2 regions of the Eremococcus coleocola ACS-139-V-Col8 genome follow, and region 2 is predicted to be linked to the other one. Evidence: riboswitches for the same ligand, from Rfam matches in the RefSeq annotation. Region 2 holds a riboswitch; the other holds the start of a gene.

Region 1 (9,128 bases), on a different contig from region 2:
AGTTAGGGCAGCACAGGTTACTTTTTTCAAGAATTTTTTCATAATTTCCTCCTGAATAGTCAATTTTTTAACAAACAAATTATAACAATCAGTTATTAACTCAACGTAAATTCAAGGTAAATTCAACGTAAATTTTTCCGATGCTATATTAATTTTATGTAAAGAAAATAAGCAAAATCTAAGCTTTTTTGTCCTTTTCATTAGTGAAACCTTGTTACTATAAAGAAAGGATTAATTAGTAAATTATTTGTAAATAATTTATTCATTAGCTTACTTATAATAATCCGGATATATAGTATTATGCATAATAATTCCATAAAAAAACGCTCCTATCTTAATGAATAGAAAGCGTTTAATCTAATTTAATTTGTACCAATTTTCCTATAATTTCCGGTCTAACAAGTCTCGATAATCCTCCACTACTTCATCTGCTAATGAAACATCTTGGGCGGGTTCATGAGGATCAACATAAGCAATACAATACATGCCAGCTAATTTGGCTGCTTGAACCCCATGACTTGAATCCTCAATTACGATGCAATCTTTAGGTTCTAAGTTCATCAACTTAGCCGAATATAAGAAGATATCTGGGGCCGGTTTAGACTGGGCAACCGCTTCACCGGTCACTAAATGCTCAAAATATGACCTTATTCCAAGAGCATCCATAGTACGTTCAATTTCTGACATAGGTGAAGATGAGGCCACTGACATTCGGTAGCCCTTGCCGTGCCAAGCATTTAATAATTCTAAGATATGGTCACAAGGAATAATCCCATCCCGAGCCACAATTTCTTCACGGTAACTAAAGACGCGGTCAATATAGTAGTCCGACGCCTGGTCTAAAACGCTAAAGTCAGCAATAATCTCCTGCCAAGTTTCTGGATTCGACCGGCCCCGATACTGGTCAATATATGATAAATCTACATCCACTCCGTGGTCTGCCAAGACTCTTTGAATAGCTAAAGAGTAGGCATATTCTGACTTAATTAAAACCCCATCCATATCAAAAATTATATTCATGTCTGCACTCCCTTTCCTTTTGTTACTAAATAGTATAACTAATTTGTCTTGACTTAAGCAAACTTAACCAAGTTTCATATTTTATCAATTCATTCATGATTTCAGCCAAATGATGATTTTTCGCTTGACTTTATTACTTAATTTTAGTTAAATGGTAACTATTACTGTTTAACTAAAATTTATTTTTAGGAGGATCGACCTTGCTATCATCACTCATCTTTAAATTGACTTGTTTTATCCTTATGTGGCCCATGCTCTTTTCGGTGCCAGTCCTCTATGCCAATGCCGCCCCTGACCGTCAGGTTGATCAATCTTTGACCATGATGACCATGGGCCTCTTGACGGCGATCCTAGCCTGGTTCTGCCTGGGCTATCCCTTAATCTATGATAACGGTCACATAGGGTCCTTCTGGTCTAGCTTATTAAAGGCTGAACCTGATTTACTGGCTGACATGTGTTTACAGGGGGCTTTTTTTATTTATGCCGCAATTATGTTTATGGGAACCCTCAATGGCCGAGTGGCCTGGCCTTACTTCGTGGTTTTCACGCCCCTTTGGTTAGTATTAGTTTATTCCCCCTTAGCTTATTTACTCTGGACAGACCAAGGTATCTTAAATGCAATGGGTGCTCTTGACTTTTCTGGGGGGTTAGTGGTCCATTTGTCTGCAGGCTTAACCTCCCTCATTCTAGCCCGGCGCTATCATGACCGTAGTCCAGACCTAGGAAACCGTCCCTCTGACCTCATTCCCAATTATATGGCAAGCTTTTTAATCGCCTTTGGCTGGTTTGGATTTAACCTAGGACCTTTGGGGGACTTTAGTCAGCAAGCCCCCTTGATTATAAGTAACACGGTCATTGCCGTTCTTTCCGCCAGTTTAGGTCAGGTTATCTATCATTATAAGCATTTAAAGAGCCGTCATTTAATGACCGGGATGATGGTGGGGCTAGTGACGTCCACAGCAGGTGTCGCTTTTCTGCCCCTATGGGCTATGTTGATCCTTGCTATGGTCTCGGGTTATTTAATTGCTTGGGCCTTAGACCGTTGGTCCATCCATGATCCGGTGGATTCCTTTATTATCAACGGCTTAGGGGGCTTAATCGGCGCCACTGGCCTCATCTTCTTGGCCGCCCCTCAACTAACGCCTAACCATGAAACGGGTTTATTTTTCGCTTTTAAACCAGATTTTATCTGGGCGCAAGTGCTTGCCCTGGGGCTGACCATGCTAATCACCTGGTTAGGAACCCATCTTACTCTCTATCTCTGTCAACTAATTCCATTCAGCCATAAAGGAGGCACATTCTCATGCAAAAATCATTAATCACTATTCTCGGTGCCGGCGCAGCTGGAATCGGGATGGCCGCAACCCTAAAACGTTTTGGAATCACTGACTTCCAGGTCATTGATAAGGGTCAGGTGGGGCAATCCTTCCGCCAATGGAGCCCTTATACCCATTTTATTTCACCCTCCTTCAATACGGCTGGCTTTGGTTTTCCCGACCTAAATGCGGTCACACCGGACACCTCACCAGGCATGTTCCTTCAAAGTGAACACCCTTCGGGTCCAGCCTTTGCGGCCTACCTACAAGCCATTGCTGATGAACTTCAATTGCCTGTCATCTGTGGTGAAGAAATTTATCATATTTCTTATCAGGACGGCTACTACCACTTGACAGGAAAAAAAGACTCCTACCAAAGTCCCTATTTAATTTTGGCCCTGGGTGACTATGCTTTTCCTTATGATGGCGGGATTGAAAATGCCTACTTAGGCATTCATTATAGTCAATTAGGGGATTACCAGCACTTAACTGAAGCCCAAACCTATAGTATCATTGGTGGCAATGAAGCTGCTTTTGATACCGCCATTGCCTCGGCGCGGCGTGGCTACCGGTCAACTATTTATACGGATCGTTCTGCCATAGACTCTCAGTCTTATGACCCCAGTCAAGGCCTATCGCTCTATACTAAACACCGCTACCAACAATTTGCTGCGGCCATTGAAATCAAACGCGGCGTCCGTATTCAAGCCATCCAGAAAAAAGGACCCCTTTTCACTTTAATCAGCCAAGACGGATCACACTTCGACAGTCCAACTGCCCCTATTTTGGCCACTGGCTTTGCTGCGGTTAAATCCCCCCTTATTCAAGACCTCTTCGAACTGGACGGGACGCGGCCGGTTTTAAATGAGTGGGATGAATCAACCCTCTTGCCTGACCTTTTCATGGTGGGACCCCAAGTCCAACACCAAAATGTAATTCTTTGTTATATTTATAAATACCGTCAACGTTTTGCGGTCCTAGCCGAAGAAATTGCCCGCCGGCAAGGTCTTGACCTCAATCAAGGGCAAGTCCAACACTACAAAGATAACCAAATGTATTTAGCTGACCTATCTTGTTGTGGTACTGATTGTTTCTGCTAATCATGACTCAAACTGAAAATAACTTTTTCATTAACAAAATTTTATGCTATAATACAGCTATCAATTATTCCACACGTACATAAACAAGGGGTGCCACTTTGGCTGAGAAATACCCTCATTATTGGATCAAGTTCGTACTTGCGTCAAGATGTTTACTCCTTTTTGTGCACGCCACACTGAAAGGAGTTTTTTTTATGGCAAAATTATCAACCCGGGTCTGGCTTGAAATCGCCCTCTGTGCCGCTATTGCGACGGTGCTAGACTTATTTATCCCTTCCCCAACTTTCGCTGTTGAGGTCTCAGTCAAAATGCTACCGATTATCTTCCTCAGCCTACGTCGTGGCTGGCCAGCCGGCATGCTAGGTGGTTTCTTATGGGGACTCCTCCAAGTCCTACTTGGCGACGCTTATTTCTTATCAATTATTCAATTTCTCTTAGAATACTTCGTCGCCTTTGCCCTAGTAGGTCTTGCTGGCCTCTTGGTTCAACCCATGCAAACAACTTTAGTTGATCAAAGTCAGGCTTATGGTAAACAAATTAGTCTAGCGATTGCTGCCCTTGTTACAGGTTCTTTGGCTCGTTATCTGATTCATTTTCTAGCCGGTGTCTGGTTCTGGGGATCTTATGCCCCTGAAGGTCAAAGTCCATACCTTTACTCATTTTTAGTTAATGGTGGAGCCTTCCTTTCTGAGACCCTCACCTGTGCCATCGTTATAGCCCTCTTAGTTAAGTTCTACCCACGCTTGATTTTGGTTAAAAACCACGGCAAATCTTGGACCTAATCCATTAAATAAATTCAGCCCACAGGCTTATGCTTGTGGGCTTTTTTTGAAATAATTTTTCATTCTTAGAGAAGTACTTTGCAGATTTTTACAAACTACTAATTATTTCAATTTTTCCTAATGATAAAATTATGTGTTTTTCATTAAATTTAATATAAATATAATGAGCAAGTATTGTTATAATATTGATGTTTTAGCTTAAACAACTTATAATTGAGTTAGCGCTTACATCACGTTATAATCATTTTTGCTGGCCAGCAGATAGAAAAATCAAATGATGGATCCGCTAAGTATTTGAGAGGAGTTTTTCTATGGTTAACAAAAAATTGACATTACTATCAACCCTAGCAATCGCATCAATGACAATGACAAGCTTAAGTCCCAGCTTACCGCTCTTGTGGCAAGATAGTCAGCTGACCGCTGTCCTCGCCCAAGAATCTGAGGATGAAATCCCAGACTACCAAGAAGATTTCTTCCAAGCGGTCAATAAGGAATATCTTGATTCATTTGAAATGGCTCCCGATGAAATCTCCGTGGGGGTTAATGATGAATTGGATGCCAATGTAGAAAAGGAATTAAAAACCATGCTTGCTGACTTAGACAGTGGTAAACGGGAAGCGAAGACCAAAGAAGAAGAACAATTAATCAACTATTACCGGTTGGTAAATGACTTCGAGGGCCGAGACAAGGCTGGGGCTGAGCCACTTAAGACATACTTTGAAGAAATCGAAGGATTAAAAGATCCTGCAGACTTAACGAGTAAGATGAGTCATTGGATTGAAAGCACCTTACCTTTACCATTTGCAGTCTATGCTACGCCAGGTTTGGAAGACCCAAATACCAATGAGTTAATGATTGGGTCGGGGAACTTAATTTTGCCAGATACTGCTTATTATGAAGAAGGTAATGCTGATGGCCTGGCCCTGATGGATGTTTACAAAGAAAGCTCCATCAAGTTACTAGAAGCAATGGGCTATAGTCATGAAGATGCTGAAAAGCATGTCCAAAATACCATTGACTATGATAAATTAATGGCTTCTTACCGGACCCCAAGCGAAGAACGGATGAATACTTCTGATAATATCTTTCCAACTTCTTTAGAAGATGCTAAGAAGTTAACTGATGACTTTGGCTTAATGGATGCAGTGACGGAACTAGTCGGTCAAACCCCTGAGAAGATTAATGTCGACGACCAAAAATTCTCAGCGGGTCTCAAAGACATGATGTCCCCTGATCATTTCGACCAATTAAAATCTTGGATGCTAGTTAATCTTGCTAACTCTGCCACTGGATCATTATCTGAAGAACTGCGTTTGATTGGATCTGAATATGACATGGCTAAATCCGGGGCTGAGGAAGCTAAACCTAAGGATAAGGCTGCTTATGAAGATGTCATTTACACCTTCTCTGATGTGGTTGGTAATGCTTATGGGGAAGAATTCTTCGGGGAAGAAGCGCGCCAAGATGTCCGTGACTTAACCAATGACATCATCGACATGTACAAAGAACGGCTTAAAAATAATGAATGGTTAAGTGAAGGCACTCGCGAAAAAGCCATCGAAAAATTAGATAAGATGGGAGTTATGGTTGGTTATGGTGATAACTATAACAAGAACACGCCTGATTATGTCATCGACCCTGAAAAATCCTTGTATGAAAACGTCTTGGGTATGGCTAAAGTTGACCAAATCAACAGTTTGAAGGATATTGGCCAAGCCGTGGCTGAAGACCAATGGGAAATGGCTCCATTTGAAGTGAATGCCTACTATAATCCAACTGAAAACTTAATTTGCTTGCCAGCTGGTATTCTCCAAGAACCTTTCTTCAGTGAAAACCAAAGCGATAGCCAGAACTATGGTGGTATCGGTAACGTGATTGGTCATGAATTAACTCACGCCTTCGACACTTCTGGGGCTGAATTCGATGCTGAAGGAGTCTTCACCAATTGGTGGACCGACGAAGATTATAAGGCCTTTGAAGATCGGACCCAAAAAATGATTGCCCAATTCGATGGGTATGAAATCCACGGTGGTAAGGTCGACGGTAAACAAACCTTGAATGAAAACGTCGCAGATAATGGTGGTTTAACGGTAGCTTTAGAAGCCTTGAAACGGAAAGATAATCCAGATTTCAAAGAATATTTTGAAACTTATGCTAAGACTTGGGCCGTTAAATTACGGGAAGAATATGCCAAGATGTCACTGACCACCGATGAACATGGTCCGGTTGAAGTTCGGGTTGACGTTCCCGTTCGGAACTTTGATGAATTCTATGAAGCCTTTGGTATCAAGGAAGGCGACCCAATGTATATGAAACCAGAAGATCGGATTATATTCTGGTAGAATATACCTAAATTTAGCGTCTCTTTTATAATTTATACTCTCTTTTTGAGCGGGTCAGACTTAAGGAAATAGTTTCCTTGGGTCTGTCCCGCTCTTTTTGGATAAATTTAAATCAGTTAATGAAGATGAATGCCAGTATCTAGCTATTTAACCTTAAATTCGGTAAAATAAAAGCAGAAGTTACTAAAGGAGAATCACTGATGGCATCCTATTTAAATAAATATCCCCACCTACAAGCAAATATTAAACAAGTCCAGGCTTTGATTGATCAACGTGTAGTGGTGGCCAACCCCCAAATCACCCAAGCTGTCCAAGCCCTCAACGCAGCTGGTGGTAAATTCCTCCGTCCTGCCTTCTTTTTTTTATTTACAGAATTTGGACCTAGGGTTAAAGATCACACTCAAAAAGAAAAACTCTTAAAGGTTGCAGCTTCCTTGGAAATTCTCCATATCGCAACCCTGATTCATGATGATATTATTGATGATTCCCCCCTCCGTCGGAGTCAGGTAACGATTCAAGCTAAGTTTGGTAAGGATGTTGCGGTCTATACGGGGGACTTACTCTTCACTATTTTCTTTGAACTAATCCTAGAAACCATGCAGACCTCTGATTACATGGCTATCAATGCCCAAGCCATGAAGAAAATTCTGATGGGCGAGCTCGACCAAATGCAACTCTATTATAAGCAAGATCAAACCATCGATGATTATCTCCAAGCCATTGCCGGTAAAACAGCCGCCCTCTTCGCCCTAGCAGCCCAAGAAGGAGCTTACTTTGGGGGCGCTGACAACCACGTGGTTGCTTTGGCTGAAACCATTGGCCACAAGATAGGTATGGCTTTTCAAATCTTAGATGATATTCTGGATTATTCTGCTTCAGCCGAGACCTTTACCAAACCGGTCTTGGAAGACCTAGCACAAGGCATCTACAGTCTCCCTCTTTTAATTGCTATAGACCAACACCCCGATTACTTTGGACCGCTTCTTAGCAAAAAACAGACCATGACCCAAGCAGACATGGAAGCAGTAGCCAAAGGTGTGGTTGATTATGGCGGTTTGGATGGCGCCCGCCAGATGGCCCGGTCTTATACCCAAGAAGCACTAGCAGCCATCGATTCCTTACCTGATAACAAGTCCAAACAGACTTTAAAACAATTGACCCAGTATCTATTGAAACGTAAATTATAAGTAAGTGGCTCCTTGGTTTTTATGGCCAAGGAGTTCCTTTTTTATAAAAAATTATTATTCATTTGGACAGGCGTAGGCTCCTAGCGACTCATCTTGCCAAATGCTTGCGAAAACTCTATTCTTCGCAACGCTTCTTGCCAAAATACTTGCGAAGATTTATTTCTTAGCAACTCTTTAACTCCAAAACCTTAAAAAACACCAATCCCCTCAAAATGAAAAATCGTTACCAGCGAACTGGTAACGATTTTTGTCATAATATTAAACTAAGCCATCATCAATGGCCTTCAATTGTTGGTAACGGGCATTAGATTGGGCCAGGTCAGCCGGGGACCCTTCCATTTCAAGGACCCCATCTTCGATAAAGAGAACCCGGTCTACAGACTCAATCCCCTTCAAATGGTGGGTAATCCAAATTAAGGTCTTTCCTTCCAGAGCGACCATAAAGGTATCAATCAAGGCTTTTTCTGTGATGGGGTCTAAGCCCACCGTTGGTTCATCCAGCAAAACAATCGGTGTATCGGCCAGGAGAATCCGGGCCAAGGCCAGACGGTGGCGTTCGCCCCCAGAAAAACGGAGACCGGCTTCATCAACCATGGTATCCAAACCATGGGGCAGACTTTCAACCATCGGGTTCAGGCCGACTTGGTCTAAGACTTGCCAGACTTGATCTTCACTGGCTTGAGGATTAGCCAAACGAACATTATCCAGGATGGTTGTATTAAAAAGATAAGGTTCTTGATGGATAACGCCCATATAGGCGGCCATATGGTCACCTAAGGCTGCTACGGGGACTCCGCCTAAGTCAATTGACCCTTGACTAGCTGTTAGGTCACCCCGCATTAAGGCCGCCAAGGTAGATTTACCAGACCCGGACCGACCCAAGAGGGCAATTTTTTGCCCTTGAGGAATGGTCAAATTAAATTTTTGCAGAATAAGCCGGTCTGTGCCAGGATAGACAAAACTCAAATCACGAATGACCAAATCATAAGGAACTTGAGGTGTCTTATCAACAGTCAAAGTGTCTAGATCAAAACTGTCGTCCTCGACTTGAGGTAGGTCATTGAGCCGCACTAAAGAATCTGCATAGACATTGGTTTCTTGGGCCGCAGCCGACAAGCCGGCAAAAGCATCCACAACCGGGAAAATAGCTAGGACAAAGGCCCCAATCCAGTTGGCGGCACCACCATGACTGCCGACAAATTGGTTAGACGCCCAGACCAGGGTCACCAAAGCCAAACCGCCATAGACCATTTCAAAAATAAAATTCCGCCGGTTATTAAAATGCCGTAAGCCAGCTTGGACTTCTTGAAGCTTATCTTCATGCGCTTCATGGAGACTTACATATTCTTGACTCCGTTGGGAAAAAATCCAGTCGGCTATG
Region 2 (9,128 bases):
CCACTTCAACAATCTTCTTGAAGCCTGCTGGGATACCTTCGATCCAAGAACCTGAATTAGAATAGAAGAGGTCTTTTAGACTATAGCCTGAGCTTAGGTTTGTATTCTTATCAATTAAGGCTTTGAGTAACCCTTCGTGAGACCAACCATCCTTAAACATTTCTGCATCAAAGCCTTTTAGTAGTCCTAATTCTTCTAGGCGTGCCATAGCGTCGCCACCTAAAATCATCGTTGGTTTCTTACCTAGAAGACTTGGGTCAAATTGTCCACTTTGTAAAATTAACACATCGGCATCATCAATTGAATCAACGACTTGGAAGCCTAAATCACCCGCCACAATTTGGGAATCAAGGATGGTTTCCCGACCTTGCCAAGCTTCATATTTCTTAGGCACAAAGACCTTCAAGGGTTTAAGAGTTTGACCAGATGGATATGCATCTACAATTGGTTGCGCATAAAGTGCATAATTATCTAGCAGATGAGCTAGGGTTTTCCGGTCTACGATATAGCCATCCTTCGTCTTGTAAACTTTAGCCCCTGCTTTAATAGCTGCATTAATAGCTTTAACTGTCGTCGCTGAGTTATTAGCCACTTTGTAGTAAGGAGCGGTTCCCACTTGAGAACGCGGTGCTTTGGTATGAGTCACTTGACCTAAGAAGCCATCGAATTTACCATCAGCAAAAATTGGGTCGGCATCAAAGCCACGCATATCTGGGAAGTTGACCACTAATTCAGCATACATAGCTGCCCAAGCAGATTCATTAGAACCTTTATAAAGGATATGGTTAGCATAACCCCGTTTAGCTTGAGCCATGTCAATCACTAGATCACCTTTTTTATATGGTCCCATATCTGCTTTTAACTCTTTAACTTCAACGCCATTACGTTTGAAATATTCAATCATATCAAAGGCAGCTTGAGTATCACGTACACCATTTGGTGTCATTGGGATTACATAATAGTCAGGGAAGAACTTAGGATTGTCCCCTTTAATCCGACCGATTGTCTTGCCATCTGGTCCGACTAATTCTTCTTCAGCTCGTGGGTCTTCCACTTTATTGACACCTCTTGAGTAGAAGGTCAAGCGATTTGCCATGAGCCGGTCCAGATTATCTTTAATGTAGTTAATACCACCTAGAACAGCATAAGAACCAGCCTTAAAGGATTCATGGTTAGTTTCAGGAATTTCAATGGTATGACCTAAGATGCCATGGTAAACAGCATAAACCCCAGTATATCCAGAGAAAGCATCATCCCAGCCATCGCCATAATAAACTTTAGGGATAATATAGTGGTTGTAATTGGTATTGGTAGTACCAGCATTACCCATTTCACGAGCATGTTCCATCATCGTTTCAGAAACTAAGTCATATTCGAAGTTTGGATCATGTGGTGGTGTCGTAGGTTCAATTAAGAAGTCACGGACAAAACCATGTAAATCATATAAAGCCATTGGATTCCATTTATTAATTAAACCAGAGATTGCTACAGTTTCTGGATTAGCTTGATAAGAAGCATCCCGGTTAGGATCCAAGTCATTAGCTAACTCACGGGTATTAGCAACAGAGCCATCTGGGTTTTCAGAGAAGTTAAATAAGAAAATAAACTTATCTAATAACTCAGAAACATTTAAGCTGACTTTTTTAATTACACCATCTTGAGTCATATTAAAGTGGATGACATCTTTGGTAGCAATTTGTTTAAAGAGGTCACGGACAATGTCAGTACCTGGTTGTTCATCCGCATGGGTATTATTGATTAGAACAGGCACCTTATAATCTAATTTTCCAGATTCAAGTAATGCTTTGACTTGATCAGGGTGTTTTAACATCGCAGGTGTTAATACATTAAGGTAGTTGTCAATAGAAGCTTGGTCTTTAGCAACAATACCATAATGCATATCGCGACCTTGAGCTGTCTTACCATAAATTTCAGTTTCTACTAAACGACCTTCTTTATGGTTTTCAGTCGTATCTTGAATATCTTTTAGCATTTCATCATAAGTCATATATTTTTCATAAGGACGTAAATTTATTACCTTACGAATGACTTTACCATCCGCAGTTTTGCCTTCTAAGACATATTCATGCATATAATCTAAGAAAGTCCGCCGAATATTGTTTGGTGTCCGTAAGGAAAGATCACGACCAAATAAGGAATTAATCGTTATATTAAAGTTTAATTGACCATTAACTACACTGGCATTATCAATATTAATAAATTGATCACCTGTAAAAGTGCCATCTTTCATTACATAAGTTTTACTTTCATTCAAAGGTTTCCCATTTAAAGTCCATTGAATTGTAGTTGGATCTATATCTCCTACTTCAGCTTTTTCAGTAATGATTGTCTTTTCAGTCATATAGACTGTATCCTTACGATTTTCAATCGGATCTTCAGCAGTTTGATGGTCAATTTGACGGATGGCTTCTTCAGTCGATGCGGCATCAACATTCGGTTCAGGTTTTGCTTCCCCTGTTGCCATATTTGTTTCATCAATCGCCGGTTTACTTTCTTCTGTTTCAGCAGCTTCTTCTGCGGCAGCCGCTTCAACTGTATCATCTGCTACTTGGTCTGTGTCTACTGTTGTATCTGTAGCTTGATCATTAGTAGCTTCTGTTGAAGTGGTATCGCTAGTAACACTAGTTGTTGTAGCAATGTCTGTCGCGGAGGCAGCCACCGGATCGCTCACAATACCTTCTTCTGCTCTTGCAGGACTGACGCCGGTTACTAAAGATAAGGCTAGTGTCGTAGAAAGCCCTAATAAGACTTGTTTAACTAACGATGATTTTGAATTATTTGCCATATATTCTTTCCTCCATTCTTAATTTTTCTTAGCTAGCTACTCTTTTTCCCTCCCCTTTTATAAATTTTAGCTGGCTAATATCACTTTTATTATAAAAAGAAAAAATTTTTTTGTAACCGTTTTCTTATCATTACGAATGAGAAATTGGTCACATTAGCCTAAAAATGAGAAGGATTTTCAATGAAAACGGATAATAATTAGGCTAATTTTTGCATTCTCATTTTAATTAAAAAATACTTAAAATTTGAAATAAATTTACTTATCATTCTGCAAAGGCTAGTACCGTAAAGAAAACGGCTTGTAAATATGCCTCATCTTCTCTATAATATCAATGATTACATAAAAGAAAGAAGTGACTCTATGGGACGTAAATGGTTCAATATTAAAGATAAAAAAGGCAAAAAAGATACTGACCTCTCTAAGATTTATGCCAAGTTCGGGATTGAAATCTATGCAGCTGCCAAACAAGGCGAACCTGACCCAGAATCCAACCAAAAACTTAAATTCGTTATTGATCGGGCTAAAACTTATAATGTGCCTGCCCATGTAATTAATAAGGCGATCGACAAGGCCAAGGGCGGCGACGAAGAAGACTACCAAGAACTTCGCTATGAAGGCTTTGGTCCGTCTGGTTCTATGCTGATTGTAGATGCCTTAACCAATAATGTAAACCGGACGGCCGGCAATGTTCGTTCTTTATTTGGGAAAAACGGCGGCAACATGGGAGCCCCTGGTTCAGTTTCTTACCAATTCGTCAATACGGCCGTCTTCATGTTTTCTGGAACCGATGTGGACGAAGTTACCATGGCCCTTTTAGAAGCCGATTGTGATGTCCGCGATGTCTTCAATGAAGAAGACCAAATCGTTGTTTACGGTGAACCCGATGACTTTGCGGCCATCCGCAAAGCTCTTGAAGCTATGGGCGTGGAAAAATTCCAAGTCGCTGAATTAGAAATGATTGCGACCAACGAAATTACCCTGTCTACGGAAGACCAAGAAGTCTTTGAGAAATTAGTCGATGTCTTAGAAGACGACGAAGATGTGCAAAATGTCTACCATAATGTGGACCTCGCCTAAGATGAGCCTGCCAGATATTCCACTCACCCGACCAGGCGGAACTACCTATTCCTTCAAAGACTTAACTGGTAAAACCATCATCGTTGTGAATACAGCCAGCCAATGTGGCCTCCGGGGTCAATTCAAAGAATTGGAAAGTCTCTATCAGACATACCAGGATCAAGGCTTAGTAGTGCTAGGTTTCCCTTCTGACCAATTTAAACAAGAAAATTTAAGCAATGAAGAAATAGCTGAAGCCTGCCAAATTAATTTTGGGGTCAGCTTCCCTTTACATAAACTATGCAAGGTTAACGGCTCTGATACCCATCTACTTTTTGCTTGGCTAAAGGACCAAGATGGAGGACTCCTCGGTAAGAGTATCAAGTGGAACTTTACTAAATTCTTAGTGACCAAAGATGGGGCCAAGGTTACTCGTTTTGCGCCTAAAACCTCGCCTCGAGCCATGGTGGAAGCAATTGAAGCCGACTTAGCCAAGTAAGAGACTTGGATACTTATCATTTTATTTATAATAATTAAGTCATAGCCTATTCCTACAAGCAACAGAGGAATAGGTTATTTTTGTAAAATAATGAATGGGTTTTCACTTGATTTTAATCGGCAGTGTGATATTCTAACTAAGTAATAACATTTGGGGTGCGTTTGCTGAGATTATACCCATGGAACCTGTCCAGATAATGCTGGCGTAGGAAAATGTTCTAAGAAGGCTTGTTATTTAATGGCTATTCTTATTATTAATCTCAACCGTTCCTTAAATGGAACGGTTTTTTTGTTACTTATTTAGAAAGGAAGTCCTTGTCGTGAAACATATCTCTACTGAGAAAGTCATGGTGGTTGCAATTATGATTGCCATTGACTTCGTTTTATCTCCCCTCTTCCGGATTGAAGGAATGGCGCCCATGTCTTCAGTAGTTAATATTATCGGAGCCGTTTTGATGGGTCCTCTCTATGTCACAATTATGGCGACTGTCTGTGGTGTGCTCCGGATGCTTCTTTTGGGTATTCCCCCCTTAGCCTTAACCGGGGCGGTCTTTGGTGCCTTATTAGCCGGCTGGGGTTACCATGGGCTGAACAAGTCCATCTATGGCGCCATGCTAGGGGAAATCCTCGGCACTGGGATTATTGGTTCGCTTCTATCCTACCCCGTCATGGTCTGGTTCACTGGGGTTAAGACCAACCTCTTCTGGCTGGTCTATACCCCTCGTTTTTTAGGAGCTACTTTAATCGGGTCAGCCATCGCCTTCTTCGCCTTAAAGAAATTCTTGAAGGTCAGTCGCTTCAAACAAATCCAAGCCAACTTTGGCACTTTAAAAGTTACCCCAGCTAAGTCAGGTCTACGCCCTGTCCAAAAGGAAGTCCAATCATGAGTCCAGTTCAAATCAAAAATATTTTCCCCCTTAATCGCCCTTTAATCCACTGTATTTCTAACGAGATTACAGCTGAAAGTTTGGCCAACGCCCTCTTATTTGTGGGAGCGCGTCCAATTATGTCTTATGACCCCCGGGAAGTGGTCCAAGTCAACCGCGCATGTCAAGCCAGCTTTATTAATCTTGGCCAACTCAATTCTACGAAAGAGGCCGGCATCCGCCAAGCCGCCGCTGATTTAGCTGACCGCCAAGCACCATGGGTTCTAGATATCGTGGGGATTGCCTCCAGTCAATTACGCCAGGACTTGGTCCAAGACTTATTAGCCTTTAAGCCAACTATTATCAAAGGTAACTTGTCTGAAATGCGGTACTTGAGTCACCTACCTAGTTTAGCCAAGGGGATTGACCGCCATCCCGCAGATTCTGGAAGCCAAGCCTTGCGAGAACTTAGTCAAGCTTTAGCTCAACTAGCCCAAGACGCAGACTTACCTTGTCTGGTGGCAACTGGTCAAAATGACTTAGTTATTGGACCGACCTGGGCTTATCGTTTAGATAATGGCGTGCCGGCCATGGATAACTTTGTTGGGTCCGGTGACTTAGTCGGCGCTCTGATGGCTGCTTGCCTCAGTCAACCAAGTATAAGTGTAGCCCAAGCTGCCATGACCGCCTTGTCCTATTTTAATATCTGTGGTCAAATGGCGGCCGACCAAAGTCAAGGACTTGAAAATTTCCGCCAACAATTATTAAATAATCTCTCCCTCGTCTACCAGTCTGACCATTGGTGTCATGCCCTGAAAGGAGCAAGTATTTATGAAACAAATATCTAACCCTTATCGTCTCTATTTAGTGACTGACCCTACTGGTCTCAGCGCAGATGGTTTTTTACAAGTAATTGACCAAGCCTGTCAGGCAGGAGTCAGCCTGGTCCAATTACGGGAAAAAACGGCCACTAGCCGGGACCTATTTCAAAAGGCTCAGGCAGTCAAAGCTATTACTGACCGATACCAAATTCCTTTAATTATCGATGACCGCTTGGATATTTGCCAAGCCGTAGGGGCCGCCGGTCTTCATGTGGGGGACGAAGATCTACCAGTAGAGGTAGCCCGCAAAATTCTTGGACCGGATGCTATTATCGGGGTTTCCAGTAAATCCCTAGACGCAGCCCAAGCTGCCGTAGCAGGTGGCGCTTCTTATTTAGGTGTGGGCGCAATATTTCCTACTAAGACTAAAGTTAAAACCCAAGCCACTTCGATTGAAACTCTCAAAAAAATCACCCGAACCGTACCCGTACCCGTGGTGGCTATCGGAGGAATTAAATCCCATAACCTTGACCAATTGACCGCCAGCGGCGTCGCCGGTGTCGCCATGGTGTCAGAAATTATGCAAGCCCCTGATGTGGCAGGCAAGGTAGCCGAACTCAACCAACTACTGACCCAGGTTTTGTAATTGTTAAAAATTCATTTTTGCCCTCACTTAAGTTAAGAAAGGATGTCTCCCATGACCAATGAAACACCACAAGTTGTTACCATCGCTGGTTCTGATTCCGGTGGTTGCGCCGGCCTCCAAGCCGACCTCAAAACCTTTCAAAACCGCCATGCCTTTGGGATGTCAATTATCGTTGCCCTAACGGCTCAAAATACCCTGGGCGTCCAAGAAGCTTACCCGATTCCAAATGACTTTGTAACCAGCCAGTTTGCTTCCATGGCAGCCGACTACCAAGTCCGAGCCGCCAAAACTGGGATGTTAGCTAGTCCGAGTCTGGTTGAAACGGTGGCCAAGAACTTAAAACAATACGACTTCGGTCCCCTGGTGGTCGACCCAGTTATGATTGCCAAGGGTGGCCATGCCCTATTGGAAGCCGAAGCCGTTCAAACCGTCAAAGACTACTTACTACCACTTGCGACCGTCCTCACCCCAAATATGCCTGAAGCCGAGGTTTTCCTAGGCTATTCGGTAGAAAGTGCTCAAGATATGATCAAAGCGGCTCTAGATCTTAAAGAATTAGGTCCAAAAAACGTCATCATTAAAGGGGGGCACGGCCACGGCGCGGCTGCTTGTGATTATGTCCTCTTGGAAGATGGAAGCAGTTTCTGGATGGCCAGCCCACGGATTGATACCATCAATACCCACGGAACCGGCGATACTTTTTCAGCCTGTATTGCCGCTGAATTAGCCAAGGGAACCCCTTTGAAGGAAGCCATCCTCATTGGTAAAGCCTTTATTCAAGCAGCCATTGCTGATCCAATTGCAGTCGGACACGGGCATGGTCCCGTCAACCACTGGGTCCAAGAACTAGCCCCTGTGACCTGGGCCTCTTCCTGGGAAGAACTGCAAAAACAATTAGGCGACCTTGACCCTAACTTGGTCGAGTCCGCAACGAACCCTGAGGAAGACCTACATGATTGATATTCAAGATCTGACTTTTTCCTTTAAGGGGCCGGGCCAAGCCCCGGTTTTAGATGATATCCATGCTCAGCTGCCTGAAGGCCACTTCATCTCTTTGATTGGTAAATCTGGTTCAGGTAAGTCCACCCTCTTCAAAATTTTGACCCAAGATTTGACACCCCAAGCCGGGCAAGTAACCTTTCAAGGTCGCCCTTTAGGTGCCCAAGAAGTGGCTTATATGCCACAGAAAGACTTATTATTACCCTGGGCTTCGGTCTTGGATAATGTCCTATTACCTCAAAAACTAAATCCTAAAGTTAAGGTCCACCGCGACCAAGCTTTAGCCTGGTTAGACAAAGCCGGCTTAGCTAAGGTAACCCAAGCCCTGCCCCAAGATCTGTCGGGTGGCATGCGGCAACGGGTGGCTTTTGTCCGAACCTTAATGATGGACAAGCCCATCCTCTTGTTAGATGAACCCTTTGGGACCCTGGACTACTTCACCCAGATGGAAATGCAAGCCTGGCTTTTAGATATCTGGCAGGACCTCAAGACCACGGTTATCTTGATTACCCATAATATTGAAGAAGCCGTCTATCTTAGTGATCACGTCATGATCCTCCACCCGGCCGGGACCACCCCTAAGGGTCAACAATTAGACCGAGTAACCATTGACTTGGACCGGCCACGCCGGCAAGATATGCGTTACCTGCCCCAATTTGTTCAATACAAAAAAGTACTCGAGGAGGCCATCCATCATGACCTTTAAAGACTTTATCAAGCAATACTATCCTTTTATCTTAGTCTTAATCCTTATCTCAGCTCTGGCTGAATACACGGTAGGGGCTGGCCTAATTCCAGCCTTTATCATTCCCCAGCCTAGCCAGGTCATCTCCTTACTGGTGGACCAAGCTGGTTTTATCTGGGAACAAAGTTTAATTACCTTACAAGAGGTGGCCGTTGGTTTGGGGATTTCCTTGGTGGCTGGGATTGGCTTAGGGGTTCTGATTTATTATTCTGATTGGGCCCGCCGTGCCTTATATCCCTTTGTTCTGATTTCGCAGACCATTCCCACCATTGCCTTATCACCGATTTTTGTCATGTGGTTTGGGTATGGCATGCTGACTAAGGTGGCCGTCATTTTCCTCTTCTGCTTCTTCCCTTTAGTCGTTTCAGTCTATGATGGCTTAAGCTTAACCGATGCAGATTATCTAGCTCTTTTTCGTAATATGCAGGCCTCCCCTTGGCAGACCTTCTACCGTTTAGAATGGCAAATGGCTCTGCCTTCTATCTTATCTGGTATTAAATTAGCCGTCATCTATGCCCTCATGGGCGCCACCATCGGCGAGTGGTTAGGCGGCAACGGTGGTTTAGGTTACTATATCCGCCGCATGTCCTCTTCGCTTAAGGCGGATGGGGTCTTCGCTGGAATTCTGGTTTTGTCGCTCATTGGTCTTATTTTATTTGGTTTTGTCACTTTGTTGGAACGGAAACAATTA

Evidence for each region. Region 2 has a riboswitch for thiamine pyrophosphate ahead of thiW (energy coupling factor transporter S component ThiW). Riboswitches for the same ligand answer to the same signal wherever they lie in the genome.
Region 1: another riboswitch for thiamine pyrophosphate. It lies ahead of thiT (energy-coupled thiamine transporter ThiT); the one in region 2 lies ahead of thiW (energy coupling factor transporter S component ThiW).

Annotation. Positions count from the first base shown of each region.
Region 1 covers NZ_AENN01000006.1:70,775-79,902, forward strand. Annotated here, with positions in the region: gene HMPREF9257_RS01905 (extracellular solute-binding protein) at 1-42, opposite strand, end outside; gene HMPREF9257_RS01910 (HAD family hydrolase) at 382-1,020, opposite strand; gene HMPREF9257_RS01915 (ammonium transporter) at 1,221-2,339, shown strand; gene HMPREF9257_RS01920 (NAD(P)/FAD-dependent oxidoreductase) at 2,324-3,436, shown strand; TPP riboswitch at 3,513-3,602, shown strand; gene thiT (energy-coupled thiamine transporter ThiT) at 3,631-4,218, shown strand; gene HMPREF9257_RS01930 (M13-type metalloendopeptidase) at 4,530-6,560, shown strand; gene HMPREF9257_RS01935 (polyprenyl synthetase family protein) at 6,761-7,747, shown strand; gene cydC (thiol reductant ABC exporter subunit CydC) at 8,006-9,128, opposite strand, start outside.
Region 2 covers NZ_AENN01000010.1:18,615-27,742, reverse strand. Annotated here, with positions in the region: gene HMPREF9257_RS03075 (M14 family metallopeptidase) at 1-2,806, opposite strand, end outside; gene HMPREF9257_RS03070 (YebC/PmpR family DNA-binding transcriptional regulator) at 3,167-3,883, shown strand; gene HMPREF9257_RS03065 (glutathione peroxidase) at 3,885-4,361, shown strand; TPP riboswitch at 4,503-4,589, shown strand; gene thiW (energy coupling factor transporter S component ThiW) at 4,681-5,247, shown strand; gene thiM (hydroxyethylthiazole kinase) at 5,244-6,074, shown strand; gene thiE (thiamine phosphate synthase) at 6,058-6,693, shown strand; gene thiD (bifunctional hydroxymethylpyrimidine kinase/phosphomethylpyrimidine kinase) at 6,745-7,653, shown strand; gene HMPREF9257_RS03040 (ABC transporter ATP-binding protein) at 7,646-8,398, shown strand; gene HMPREF9257_RS03035 (ABC transporter permease) at 8,388-9,128, shown strand, end outside.